2 regions of the Stenotrophomonas sp. YJH_SMC_4 genome follow, and region 1 is predicted to be linked to the other one. Evidence: riboswitches for the same ligand, from Rfam matches in the RefSeq annotation. Region 1 holds a riboswitch; the other holds the start of a gene.
What was found. Region 1 has a riboswitch for thiamine pyrophosphate ahead of AC5P9F_RS13705 (TonB-dependent receptor). Riboswitches for the same ligand answer to the same signal wherever they lie in the genome.
Positions count from the first base shown of each region.

Region 2: it holds a riboswitch for thiamine pyrophosphate, as region 1 does, so the genes downstream of both, thiC (phosphomethylpyrimidine synthase ThiC) here and AC5P9F_RS13705 (TonB-dependent receptor) in region 1, are expected to answer to the same signal.

Region 1 is NZ_JCAFUR010000008.1:117,444-123,583, forward strand. It holds gene AC5P9F_RS13695 (energy transducer TonB) at 1-307, shown strand, start outside; gene pnuC (nicotinamide riboside transporter PnuC) at 412-981, opposite strand; gene AC5P9F_RS13705 (TonB-dependent receptor) at 990-3,179, opposite strand; TPP riboswitch at 3,251-3,346, opposite strand; gene AC5P9F_RS13710 (phosphotransferase enzyme family protein) at 3,470-4,594, opposite strand; gene AC5P9F_RS13715 (glycine zipper 2TM domain-containing protein) at 4,720-5,127, opposite strand; gene AC5P9F_RS13720 (XVIPCD domain-containing protein) at 5,373-6,140, opposite strand, start outside.
Region 2 is NZ_JCAFUR010000002.1:423,123-429,262, forward strand. It holds gene AC5P9F_RS05395 (BCCT family transporter) at 1-823, opposite strand, end outside; TPP riboswitch at 1,044-1,144, shown strand; gene thiC (phosphomethylpyrimidine synthase ThiC) at 1,227-3,071, shown strand; gene AC5P9F_RS05405 (ion channel) at 3,211-3,882, shown strand; gene AC5P9F_RS05410 (winged helix-turn-helix domain-containing protein) at 4,152-6,140, shown strand, end outside.

The DNA.
Region 1 (6,140 bases):
TGCACACTGGATGGCCTATGCCGCCGCCGTGGGGGGGCAGCTGCAGCAGCGCCTGCAGCAGGAGCAGGACCCGCAGGCGCAGCGCGTGCTGGAATGGCTGCAGGCACATCCGGACGCGCCGACGCCGTTGCCGGTGAGCGTGTGGATCGCGGCGGATGGCCGCATTTCGAAGCTGGAATTCGACAGCCTGGGTGATACCCAGGTCGACGCCGCCCTGCGCGCGACCCTGCAGAGTGCACCCCTGCAGGCCGCGCCACCGGCCGACATGCGCCAGCCGCTGCGGCTGGGTTTGGTGCTTACCCAGTAGATCCACGCCATGCGTGGATGTTCTGGGTAGATGCCGACCTTGGTCGGCACGCACGCCAACCAAGGTTGGCGACTACCGGTAGCCCAGCCACGTATGGCGTGGCTCTACCGGGTTGCCACCTGTGGCTCGCGAGCGGCGGCGCTCCATGCGCGCAGGCCGAACACGGCCAGGCCGAGGAAGAACACGTACAGCGCGGCGGTCACGTGCAGCGACTTGAACAGGTACGCACCCACATAGACCACGTCCACTGCGATCCACACCCACCAGCAGGCCACGTGGCGGCGTGCCTGCCACCATTGCCCGACCAGGCTCAGACCGGTCAGCAGCGCATCCAACCACGGCAGGGCAGCGTCGGTGAAGCTGTGCATGGCCGCACCCAGCGCCACGCCACCGCACAGGCCGATGGACAGGTCGCGCAGCAGCGTGCCGCGCGCCAGCGGCACGATGCGGATGCTGCCCTCATCGGCGGCATGCTGTCGCCAGTTGAGCCAGCCATAGACCAGGAAACCACCGAAGGCGACCTGCAGCAGGGTGTCCGAGTACAGCTTGGCCTCGGCGAACACCAGGCCATACAGCGCCACCGACAGCAGGCCCACCGGCCACGCCGCCAGCCGGCGCCGGGCCATCAGCCAGACGCCGAGGATGCTGCACAGTGCGGCGGTCCACTCGAGCATCACGCCGCTCACAGCGCGAACGTCACCGACAGGCGGGCCTGTCGCGGTGCGCCGGGGAACAGGTAGTAGTCACCGCCGCTGCTGCCGGTATCGCGCCAGTAGAAGCGGTTGAACACGTTGTCCACCGACAGGTTCCAGGTCACTGCGCGCTCGCGCAGGCGATGCTGGAAACGCAGGCCAGCGTCGAACACTGAATAGTCGGGTGCGCGCACGCCACCGTCGGCGCGGGCCACGTTGGCACCGGCATAGCGCCAGCCGCCGGTCACGTCCAGGCCTTGCACGAACGGCAGCGCATAGGCCAGGTGCACGCTGGCGCGCACCTTCGGCACGTTCACCAGCTGATGGCCTTCATAGGCCGGCGTGCCGGTGTCGCGCGCGCGCGCCTGCAGCACGCTGGCGCTGGCCACGATCTGCAGCGCATCGGTCAGCTGGCCGTTGGCGGTCAGCTCCAGGCCGGTGTGGGTCTGCGTGCCTTCCTCGACGAAGGTGTAGCCGACGTCGCTGCTGTCGGGCTTGGCGTACTGGTACGGCTGCGAAATGCGGAACACGGCCGCGCCCAGGGTCAGCGCTTCGACCGGCACGTACTTCACGCCCACTTCCAGCTGCCGCGACTGCACCGACGGCAGGAAGGTGTCGGCGTTGCTGGTCCAGAACGGCGCTTCCTGGCCCAGCGAAATGCCGCGCACGTAGCTGGCATAGGCATTGAGCTGGTCGGTGGCCTTCCACACCACCGCAGTCTGCGGCAGGAAGCGCGACAGGCGGCTGTGCCGCTGCGGGGTGCCACGCTTGTCGTAGGCGCGCTCATCGAGGCGCACGAAGCGGCCACCGGCCAGCCACTGCCAGTCATCGCCGAAGCTGATCCGGTCCAGCGCGAAGAACGCGGTCTGGCGGCTGTCCAGGCGCTGTGCGGACGGTCCCGGCATCTTCGGCGACGGCGCGAATACCGGCACCGGTGCTTCGTGGATGTTGCTGGTGCCGACGTACTCGTTGACGCTCGGGCGCTTGTCCACGGTGCGCCGGAAGTAGTCGGCACCGACGGTCAGCTCATGGCCGACGCTGCCGGTCTCGAAGCGGCCACGCAGCTCGGCACGGGCCTGCTGGTTGCGACGGGTGTCGTCCGGGCTGCGGTAGTCGTAGACGTCATAGTCGCCGTTGGGCGCGAAGTAGTTGCCCGGCACGCTGCCATCGGCGCACAGCACGGCGTAGTAGCAGCCGTAGGCGAAGGCGACGTTGTCATCGATCACCGAACGGCTGTGGCCGACCGAGATGCGCGACTGCCAGGCCTCGTTGAAGTCGTAGGTATGCAGCGCGGTGATGTTGGTGCTGGCGATATCCACCGGGCGCTGCCACGGCTGGTAACCCAGCAGGTGTTCGCGGTCGACGCCACGCGGCAGGTCGCGTGCGCCCAGCAGTTGGTAGCCGGACACCGAACGCTGCGAGCTGGTCTGGTAATTGGCATCCACTTCCAGCTTGCCGCGCTCGCCAATGAGCCAGTCGGCGGCCAGCGAGTAGAAGTTGCGGCGACCGTCGGCGTGCTCGACATAGGAGTTGCTGGAATCCCATGCGGCATTCAGGCGCAGGCCGAAACGCGGGGTGATCCAGTGGCCGACATCGACGGCGACGTAGCGCGAGCCTTCCGAATCGGTACCGAGCGTGGCGGTGCGCACTTCGGCCGGGCGCTTGCCGATGTAGTTGATGATGCCGCCCGGCGCCATCACGCCTGCGGCCAGGCCGGCTTCGCCCTTGAGGATTTCAACCGACTGCACGTTCTCCAGCGCCAGGCGCTGTTCGCCGGCGATGGACAGGCCGTTGAAGCGGTAGCCGGTGGCGGCGTCCAGGGCAAAGCCACGGATGGCGACGTTCTGGTAGTAACCCACCGGCGCATACGCATCACCCAGCGAGGCATCGTTGCTGGCCAGCTCGGACAGCGAACGCACCTGGCGACGGTCCAGGTAATCGCGCTCAAGCACGTTCACCGAGGCCGGCGTGTCCTTCCAGCTGCCGCCACCGAAGGCGTTCACGCGTGAGGTATCGGCCTTCGGTTTGCCGGCCTGCACGCGTACCGCCGCCAGTTCGGTGGGCGAGCGCTCGGCGCCGGTGGCAGCCGCATCAGGGGACGCATCGGCCTCGCTGGCGTGCAGTGGCAGCGCAGCGCAGAGGGCGAGGGAGAGCAGGGTGGGGCGCAGGCAGCGGTTCATTCGGTTCGTCTTCGGACAACAAGGGAGACGAAGCGACGGCGCGCAGGTGCACAGGGCCCATGATGGGGGTGTGGCTGCGGCTCAAAGCTCCCTACGCCGGTGCAAACCGGATCAGGTTCCAAGGGACTCTCTCAGCCTGGCAGATCCAGGCACCCCCGCTTCAGGTGACCATTTCACTACAAATGGTACGGATTTGCGAGCCGGCGTCCTTCAGGCTGCGGGGTCCAGGCTGCGGGGTCAGATCCCTTTCCGCAGGAAAGGGATCTGACCCCAATGGTGCGCCAACCGGGTCACGCCGCCGCGTGCAGCGCCTGCAGCAGTGCCTGTCCCGGCGCGCTGTGGAACCACGCCGGATGCCCCAGCATGAAGGGCTGCCACGCGACGTCGGCATTGGCGGTCGAGCCGGTGACGCCTTCGAAGTACTCCACTTCGGACAGTGCGAAGTCGAAATGAACCATCGGCAGCAGGTCGGCCAGCAGGTGCACGCGTGCCGCCGACAGCGGCAGCACCTGGCGATAGCCGTCGAGCAGGGCCAGCGCGATATCGATGCGCACCGTCTCCATGCCGCGCTCCAGTTCCAGCCACGCCACCGCGTTGCGCTCGATCGCCGTGGCGAGGTCGAACAGCGCACTGGTGGGCGAGGCCAGGCCAAAATCCAGCACGGTACTGATCTGCCCATCGCGCCACAGCAGGTTGGAAACGTGCCAGTCGTTGTGCGCCCACAATCGTGGCTCATCGCGCAGGCGCTCGGCCAGGCCGGCATGCCACGGCAGCACGTCGCGCTGCAGCTGCGCTTCCCATGGAATGCGCGCGAGATAGCGGGCCAGCCCGGGACGCTCGTGCAGCCCTGCCTTGATGGCCGCGATCGGATCGTCGGCACGGATCAGATCGTCGCGCGCGACCAGCACATGGGTGCTGCGTTGGGGCGCGTGGTAGCTGGCGGCGGCCCGGTGCAGCTGCGCGAGTGTGCGCCCGGCTCCGCGGGCCTGCGCGACATCGGTCAGCAGCGACCACGACACGGCGTCGCGGTACAGGTCCTCGCCGACGCCGATCGCATGCAGCTCGAACGTCCATTCGCCATGTTCGGCCGCAGTGTGGCCATCGGCCGCTGGCAGCACCTGCACCACCGGTACGCCCGCTGCGGCGAGATGGGCGATGAAGTGGTGCTCTTCTTCCAGGCAGGCCGCACTGCGCACGCTGTGGTGATGGCGCTTGACGAACACCGCGCCGTTCGCGCCGTTGACGATGGCGGCAGCCGACAGCGGCCGCGGGCTGTGCCAGCGCGGTTCGCTGCCGATGTGCAGCTGCGGGTAGCGCTGGCGCAGCCACGCGATGTCCGCCGCGCTGATCGGTGGCCAGTCGGCAGCGACCTCGTCGTTGTTGAGGCCCTGCACGCGGTGGGAGGAAGAAGTCATGCCGCAGCCCCAGTGGGGAAAGTCACATCCAAGGCTGCGCATTCAACGCCATGCACGCGGCCAACGCAAACGGGCGGGTCATCGACCCGCCCGTCCGTGCATCGGCATGGAAGATGCCGCGCTGCTTACCAGCCGCGATGGCGACCGCGGTCGTGGTAGTAGCGGTTGTCGTAGTAGCGCTCGCGTTGCCAGCGACGGTCATCACCGCGGTCGTAGTAGCCGCTGCGGTAGTAGCCACGGTCGTAACGGCGATCGTAGCGGTCGTCGTAACGGTGATTGTCGTAGTAACGGCGGTCGCGGCGGTCGGAGGTGGTCAGGTTGCCGATCGCGCCGCCGGCCACGGCGCCGCCGACGGTGGCAGCCGGATCACCGTTGGAGAGCAGGTTGCCGGCCACGCCACCGACCACGGCGCCGACCAGGGTGCGCTTGTCCTTCCTCGACATCGCGCTGGCATCGCTGACCACGGCGATACCGGCCACCAGTGCCAGGGCCATCGCCAGACCACGGAAGCTGAGTGTGGAAGTACTGAGCATGTTCGTTCTCCTGTGAGGTGCATGCCACGCTGGGCAGGGAGGGCGCGGGCGCCCCGGCTGCCGTGGAGACCACGCTGGCGTTCCAACATTGCCGGAACATTGCCTGGTCCACCGTGCGGCTTGCGCATTCATCTAGCGGCAGGCGGCATGAAGCAAGGCTGAAAGCGGCCTCGGCCGCTCAGCTGGCAGAATGGGAAAAGGCCACGCGGACGTGGCCCTCCCTTCTCTGCCAAGGCGTTGCGGGCTTAGACGCCCATCGCCTTCTGTGCCTGCCGGGCCTGCTCCTGCTGGGCGTCCTGCTGCTGGTGCAGCACGTTAGGCGCGCCCTGCACGGCACCGCTGCTGAGCGCGATGCTCTGCTCGCTGGCGGCTCGGGCCTCCACCGCCACGCGGCTGGCCGCCGGGTCACCGATCGTGCCCTGCACGGCAAACAGGCGTTCACCGTTCGGGCTGGGCACCACCGTGTCGATGCGCTGCAGGCCGGCGGCATGCGCCTCCTTGGTCAGGGCCGCCGCGGCGCTTTCCAGCGCGTGGCGATCCTTGAAGGTGCCGGCCGGCAACAGTTCCAGACCCTTGCTGGCCTGGATGAAGAGCGGATTGCGCGGGTGCCGTTCGTCGTTCAGCAGCGGGCGCTCGCGGGCTTCCTTGATGGCCTCCAGCGTCTTCGCCCCGACAATGCCGTCGGCCACCAGGCCGTTGTCCTTCTGCAGCTGGCGCACCGCCGCGTCGGTGTTGCGGCCGAAGCGGCCATCCTCGACCAGCGGCTTGCCGTCGGCACCGACGTAGCCCAGGTGGCCCAGCTGTTCCTGCACTTTGCGCACGCCTTCGCTGTGCGCGCCCTGCTTGTACAGTTCGGCGTGCGGCGTGGCAGCGGCCTTGTGCTCGGCGGCAGGCTTGCCCTGGGTCTGCTCGTGCGACGGGGTGCGGTTTTCCAGCAGGTCGCGCGCCTTGGACAGCGGATCGGAGGCGTACAGCTTCCAGTTCGGGTGGTCCTTCACCTGCTTGAGGTAGTC
Region 2 (6,140 bases), on a different contig from region 1:
TGAACGTATCGAAGATGAAGCCGGTCGGCCCCAGCACCAGCAGGATGGCTGCCAGCAGGGCAGCCAACGCCAGGTTGAAGTTGGACAGCCACTTCACACCTCGCTCCACGCCACTGGCGGTGGAGGCCATGTACAAAACGAAGGCGACGGCAATGATGGTCATCTGCACGGCGACGGTAGCCTGCACGCTGAAGACGCGTTCGATACCGGCAGCAATCTGGATGGTGCCGAAGCCGAGCGTGGTGGCGACACCGATCGCGGTGGCAACTACGGCGGCGATGTTGACCACCCGACCGATCCAGCCGCGATGGTGGCGGCCGATGATCGGCTGCAGCATGTCGCTGACCAGGCCGCGTCCATTGCGGTTGAACTGGAACCAGGCCATCGCCAGACCGATCAGTGCGTAGATCGCCCACGGGTGCAGGCCCCAGTGGAAGAACGCATAGCGCATCGATGCGCGCGCCGCATCCAGGCTTTGCGGCGCCAGGCCTTCCGGCGGCTTGCTGAAATGCGAGATGGGCTCGGCCGCACCCCAGAACACCAGGCCGATGCCCATGCCGGCGGCGAACAGCATCGACATCCAGCTGGCACGCGAGAACTCGGGTTCGGCGTCCTCGCCGCCGATGCGCAGATTGCCGAAGCGGCCGAACGCCAGGTACATCAGGAACACCAGCGCCAGGAACACCACCAGCAGGTACAGCCAGCCGACACTGCGGATGACTTCCGCCAGCATCGACTGGACCACGGTGTTGAAGGGGCCGGGGGCGATACCGGCGAGCAGCACCAGCAGCAGAACCAGTGCGATGGAAACGCGAAACACCATGAAGGAGCTTCTCCGATCAAGGGGGATTGAGGGGAGCGAGCAGAGCTTGCGGCGAAGGGCCGGCGGCATGCAGCACGGACCGGGCAGGGGCCGCGAAGGCGGCGGGGAACGCATCGATCTCAGCAACGCGATGGCGTGCACGTTACTGAACGCGACGTCATGGTTCCGTTAACGAATGGCGATCTGATCCCGGAGGCGGTCGGTCTATGCTCTAATGCGCACCAAGAAGCGGGGGTACCGGGCCATGTGGCCACGGTTGAGACAGTCCCTTGGAACCTGATCCGGCTCATACCGGCGTAGGGAAGCTTTGCAATGCAGCTGTGCCCGGACTCCGCCCAAGGACCGTCCGTGCGCGGGTGCCGTGCGCCGCCGCTTCGTCCCTGACCTTCCTGGACGACGCCCGATGAACGCACAGCTCTCCGCCCTGCAGCAACAGGCCCAGCAACTCTCCGCATCCGTGACCCGGCCCATTCCCGGCTCGCGCAAGATCCACGTGCCCGGTTCACGCCCGGATCTGCAGGTGCCGATGCGCGAGATCGCGCTGACCCGTACGCCGACGCTGTTCGGTGGCGAAGAGAATGCGCCGGTGACCGTTTACGACACGTCGGGCCCGTACACCGACCCGGAGGTGCGCATCGATCTGTCCGCCGGTTTGCCGGCACTGCGTCGCGGCTGGGTGGAAGAGCGCGGTGATACCGAGCAGCTTGAAGGACTGAGTTCTTCGTTCGGCCGCGATCGCGAGCATGACCCGAAGCTTGACGCGGTGCGTTTCCCCGCGCGCAGCCTGCCACGCCGTGCACGTGCCGGTGCCAACGTCACCCAGATGCATTACGCGCGCCGCGGCATCATCACGCCGGAAATGGAATTCGTCGCCATCCGCGAGAACCAGCGCCTGGACGCGATCCGCGATGCCGGCCTGCTGCAGCAGCACCCGGGCGAGGCCTTCGGTGCGTCGATCCAGAAAGTCATCACCCCGGAGTTCGTGCGCGACGAAATCGCCCGTGGCCGTGCGGTGCTGCCCAACAACATCAACCACCCGGAAAGCGAGCCGATGATCATCGGCCGCAATTTCCTGACCAAGATCAACGCCAACATCGGCAACAGCGCGGTGTCTTCCGGCATCGCCGAGGAAGTGGAGAAACTGGTGTGGGCGATCCGCTGGGGCGGTGACACGGTGATGGACCTGTCCACCGGCAAGCACATCCACGAGACGCGCGAGTGGATCATCCGCAACTCGCCGGTGGCGATCGGTACCGTGCCGATCTACCAAGCCCTGGAGAAGGTTGACGGCCGCGCCGAGGCACTGACCTGGGAGATCTTCCGCGACACCCTGATCGAGCAGGCCGAGCAGGGCGTGGACTACTTCACCATCCACGCCGGCGTGCTGCTGCGCTACGTGCCGCTTACCGCCAAGCGTGTTACCGGCATCGTCAGCCGCGGCGGCTCGATCATGGCCAAGTGGTGCCTGGCGCACCACAAGGAGAACTTCCTCTACACGCATTTCGAAGACATCTGCGAAATCATGAAGGCCTACGACGTGACCTTCTCGCTGGGCGACGGGCTGCGCCCGGGTTGCATCGCTGATGCCAACGACGCGGCGCAGTTCGGCGAACTGGAAACGCTGGGTGAACTGACGAAGATCGCCTGGAAACACGATGTGCAGACCATGATCGAAGGCCCCGGCCACGTGCCGATGCAGCTGATCAAGGAAAACATGGACAAGCAGCTGCGCGAATGCGGCGAAGCGCCGTTCTACACGCTGGGGCCGCTGACGACCGACATCGCGCCGGGCTACGACCACATCACCAGTGCGATCGGCGCGGCGATGATCGGCTGGTTTGGCACGGCCATGCTCTGCTACGTGACGCCGAAGGAACACCTGGGCCTGCCCAACCGCCAGGACGTGCGCGACGGCATCATGGCTTACCGCATTGCCGCGCACGCGGCCGACCTGGCCAAGGGGCATCCGGGCGCACAGGTACGCGACAACGCGCTGAGCAAGGCGCGCTTCGAGTTCCGCTGGGAGGACCAGTTCCACCTGGGCCTGGATCCGGAAAAGGCCAAGGAATTCCACGACGAGACGCTGCCGAAGGACGCGCACAAGCTGGCCCACTTCTGCTCGATGTGCGGACCGCACTTCTGTTCGATGAAGATCACCCAGGACGTGCGCGATTACGCCGAGGCCGGCATGAAGGAGAAGTCGCAGGAGTTCCGTGCTGGCGGGGCCGAGGTCTACCGCCAGGGGTGACGGGTAACGGGTAGTGCCGGCCGCCGGCCGGCATTCCGTCGTGCACGGGACCGGGGAGAGTGCTGGCCAATGGCCGGCACTACCGTTCATCACGCCGCGCCCGGCTATCCTCCGCGCATCGCCCAGGGGAAAGGACGCCATGCCCGTTGCCACGACCACCCGCTGGCTGGCCATCGCCCGCCGCCATCCTTCGGCCTGGCTCCTGGCCGCCCAGTTGATCGCGGTGCTGCTGTATCCCGCCCTCGATGACACCGCCGCTGGCCGGGCGGCGCTGGGCATGTTCGGCATGGCGGTACTCGGCCTGGCGCTGTGGGTGGTCCAGCGCAGTCCGTTGGGAACCTGGCTGGCATTGCTGCTGGCCATTCCATCGGTGGTGTTCTCGCTGGCTGGCGCCCTGCTTGACCGCAGCGCGCTGCTGACCACCGCGCAGCTGCTGGAAAGCCTGCTGTACTTCTACACGGCCGGGGCATTGATCGCCTACATGCTGCAGGACCATCGAGTAACACGCGACGAACTGTTCGCGGCCGGAGCAACCTTCACCCTGCTGGCCTGGGGGTTCGCCTTTGCATTCGCGGTGTGCCAACAGTGGTATCCAGGCAGTTTCCAGGGTGCGACGGCTGGCCCCGAGCGCAGTTGGATGGAGCTGCTTTATCTGAGCTTCAGCTTGTTGTCCGGAGTTGGATTGAGTGACGTCGTGCCGTTGCACCCGCAGGCACGGGCCCTGGTGATGCTCGAACAGTTCGCAGGCGTCATGTATATCGGCCTTGTGGTGTCGCGTCTGGTCGGATTGACCATGCTTCGGCGCATGTGAAAATGAACGCCAGATAAAAATTTCGCGCCCAAAAGGGCGCGAATGGTGATGCAGATTATGTGAATGCGTCGGCGAGAGAGAGCCTGAGTGTCGACCCCGTCATAGGCGGGGTAACCGGCTTAGGCTAATATCCGGGGGCGTTATTGTTTTTGCGGTATGCGCCGATGCTTTGTGCGGAATCTGGCTTTTCGATGGCCCTGTCCAGGGACGGTGGGGACGGTATTGCTGGTGAGCCCTGCCCAGGTCCCGTCCCTACTGTATAGCGGAAAATGAACAGCAGCGAACTCACGCCCATTGACGCCGACCGCGTGCAGGTCGGCGACTGTGTCATTACCTTGTCCTCGCGTGAGGTCGAGGTTGAAGGCGCGCGCCGTCCGCGGCGGCTGACGCCGAAAGCGCTGGGCGTACTTCGCGTGTTGATGCGGCAGCCTGGGCGCGTGGTCACCCGTGAAGAGCTGTTTGCCGAGGTCTGGCCCGATACGTTGCCGACCAATGACGTGCTGACCCAGGCCGTCACCCAGCTGCGCAAGGCGTTCGCCAACGACGATGACAATGGCCAGGCCTACATCGAGACCATCGCCAAGAGCGGCTATCGGCTGCTGGTACCGGTGCAGGCGCTGGACGACTTCGAGCCGCTGGCGGAAGTGGACGCGGTGGCCGTTGCGGATGTGATGCCGTCGCCGGACGGTGCCGGCACGATTCCGGCGCTGGCCGTGCCGGCAGCGCCTTCACGCCGGCGTGGCTGGCGCCAGCTGCGCCGCCAGCTGTTGTGGGTGCTGGGCGTGATGATGCTGGCCGCGCTGCTGGTCATGGCCACATTGTTGCTGCGGCGCGGGCCGGAGCCGAGTTCACCGGTGGATGCAGCGGTCGAGAACGGCGTGCGGGTGATCGGCAGCCCGCAGCGTCCCTATCGCCTGATCACCGCTACCAGTGGTTTTGAAACCTATCCCACACTTTCGCCGGACGGCTCCCAGGTTGCCTACGAAGGCGCCAGCGAGGATGGCGCCGGAGGTGGTGTGATCAAGGTGCAGACCTCGGGCAATGCGCCGGCCCGGCAGCTGGCGCTGCCGCCGAAGGGGGCCAGTGACCGATTCCCGAGCTGGTCACCGGACGGGCGCGAGATCGCTTTTGCCCGCTTTGGAGCCGACGGCGGGTGCCAGGTGCTGATCGCCAGCGCCACTGGCGGCGGCGTGCGCCAGGCGACCCGTTGCGATGGAACCGAGCTGCTCAGCTTCGACTGGACACCGGATGGCCGCGGCCTGGTCTTTGGCAGCATGGTGGGCCGCTATGCCCATCGCGGCATCCGTGTGCTCGACCTGGCCAGCGGCCAGTGGCGGGCGTTGGACTACGCGGTCGATCAGGATGATTTTGACTACGCGCCACGCTACTCGCCCGACGGCAAGTGGCTGGTGTTCGTGCGCAATCCACAGATGGGCGACCTGTGGCGGATGCCGGCCGCAGGCGGTGAGCTGGAGCAGTTGACCAACGAATCCGCCGAACAGCGTGGCTGGGCCTGGCTGGGCGATGGGCGCAGCATCGTGTTCGGCCGGCGCGTGGACAGCGAGGTGCGGTTGTACTACCTGGACGTGGAGCGCCGCACCTTGCGTGATGCCGGCCTCGACGACGCACAGTGGCCTGCGGTGTCGCGCCACGGCGACGTGCTGGCCTTCGTTCACCGCCGTGCCCAGTTCGGCGTGTTCAAGGTGCCGATGGCCGGCGGCAGCGCCGAGCGGCTGTTCGCGTCCAGCGGGCGCGACGGGCAGCCGATGGCGGCGCCCGACGGTCGCCAGCTGGTCTTCACCTCCGATCGTTCCGGCAGTTTCGCGCTGTGGTGGGCGGACATGCAGCGGCCCGACTCACTGCGGCCGATCGAGGGCCTGCGTCCGGAGGGGCGGCAGGCGCCGGACTGGTCGGCCGACAGCCGCCAGCTGCTGGTGGTCGGGCGTGACGAGCATGGGCGTACCGTTGTCTACGAGATCGCCCCGCGCGACGAGCACCTGCAACCGCTGCCGGTTCCGGTGGATCAGCCGCTGCAGGCCCTGTACGGGGCAACCCCGGAGCAGCTGCTGGTAGTCGAGCGCGATGCAGAGCAACGCACCCGGTTGAGCCTGTTCGATCGCAGCGTGACCCCCTGGCGCCGCCTGGCCAGTATCGACGGCGTCTCCCAGGCGCGTTTCGATCGCGGCGATGGCCGCGTGCTGTTCACACGCCTGGCGTCCGGCGGCTTGTGGTCGGTGGATGCGGCACTGTCCCCGGCC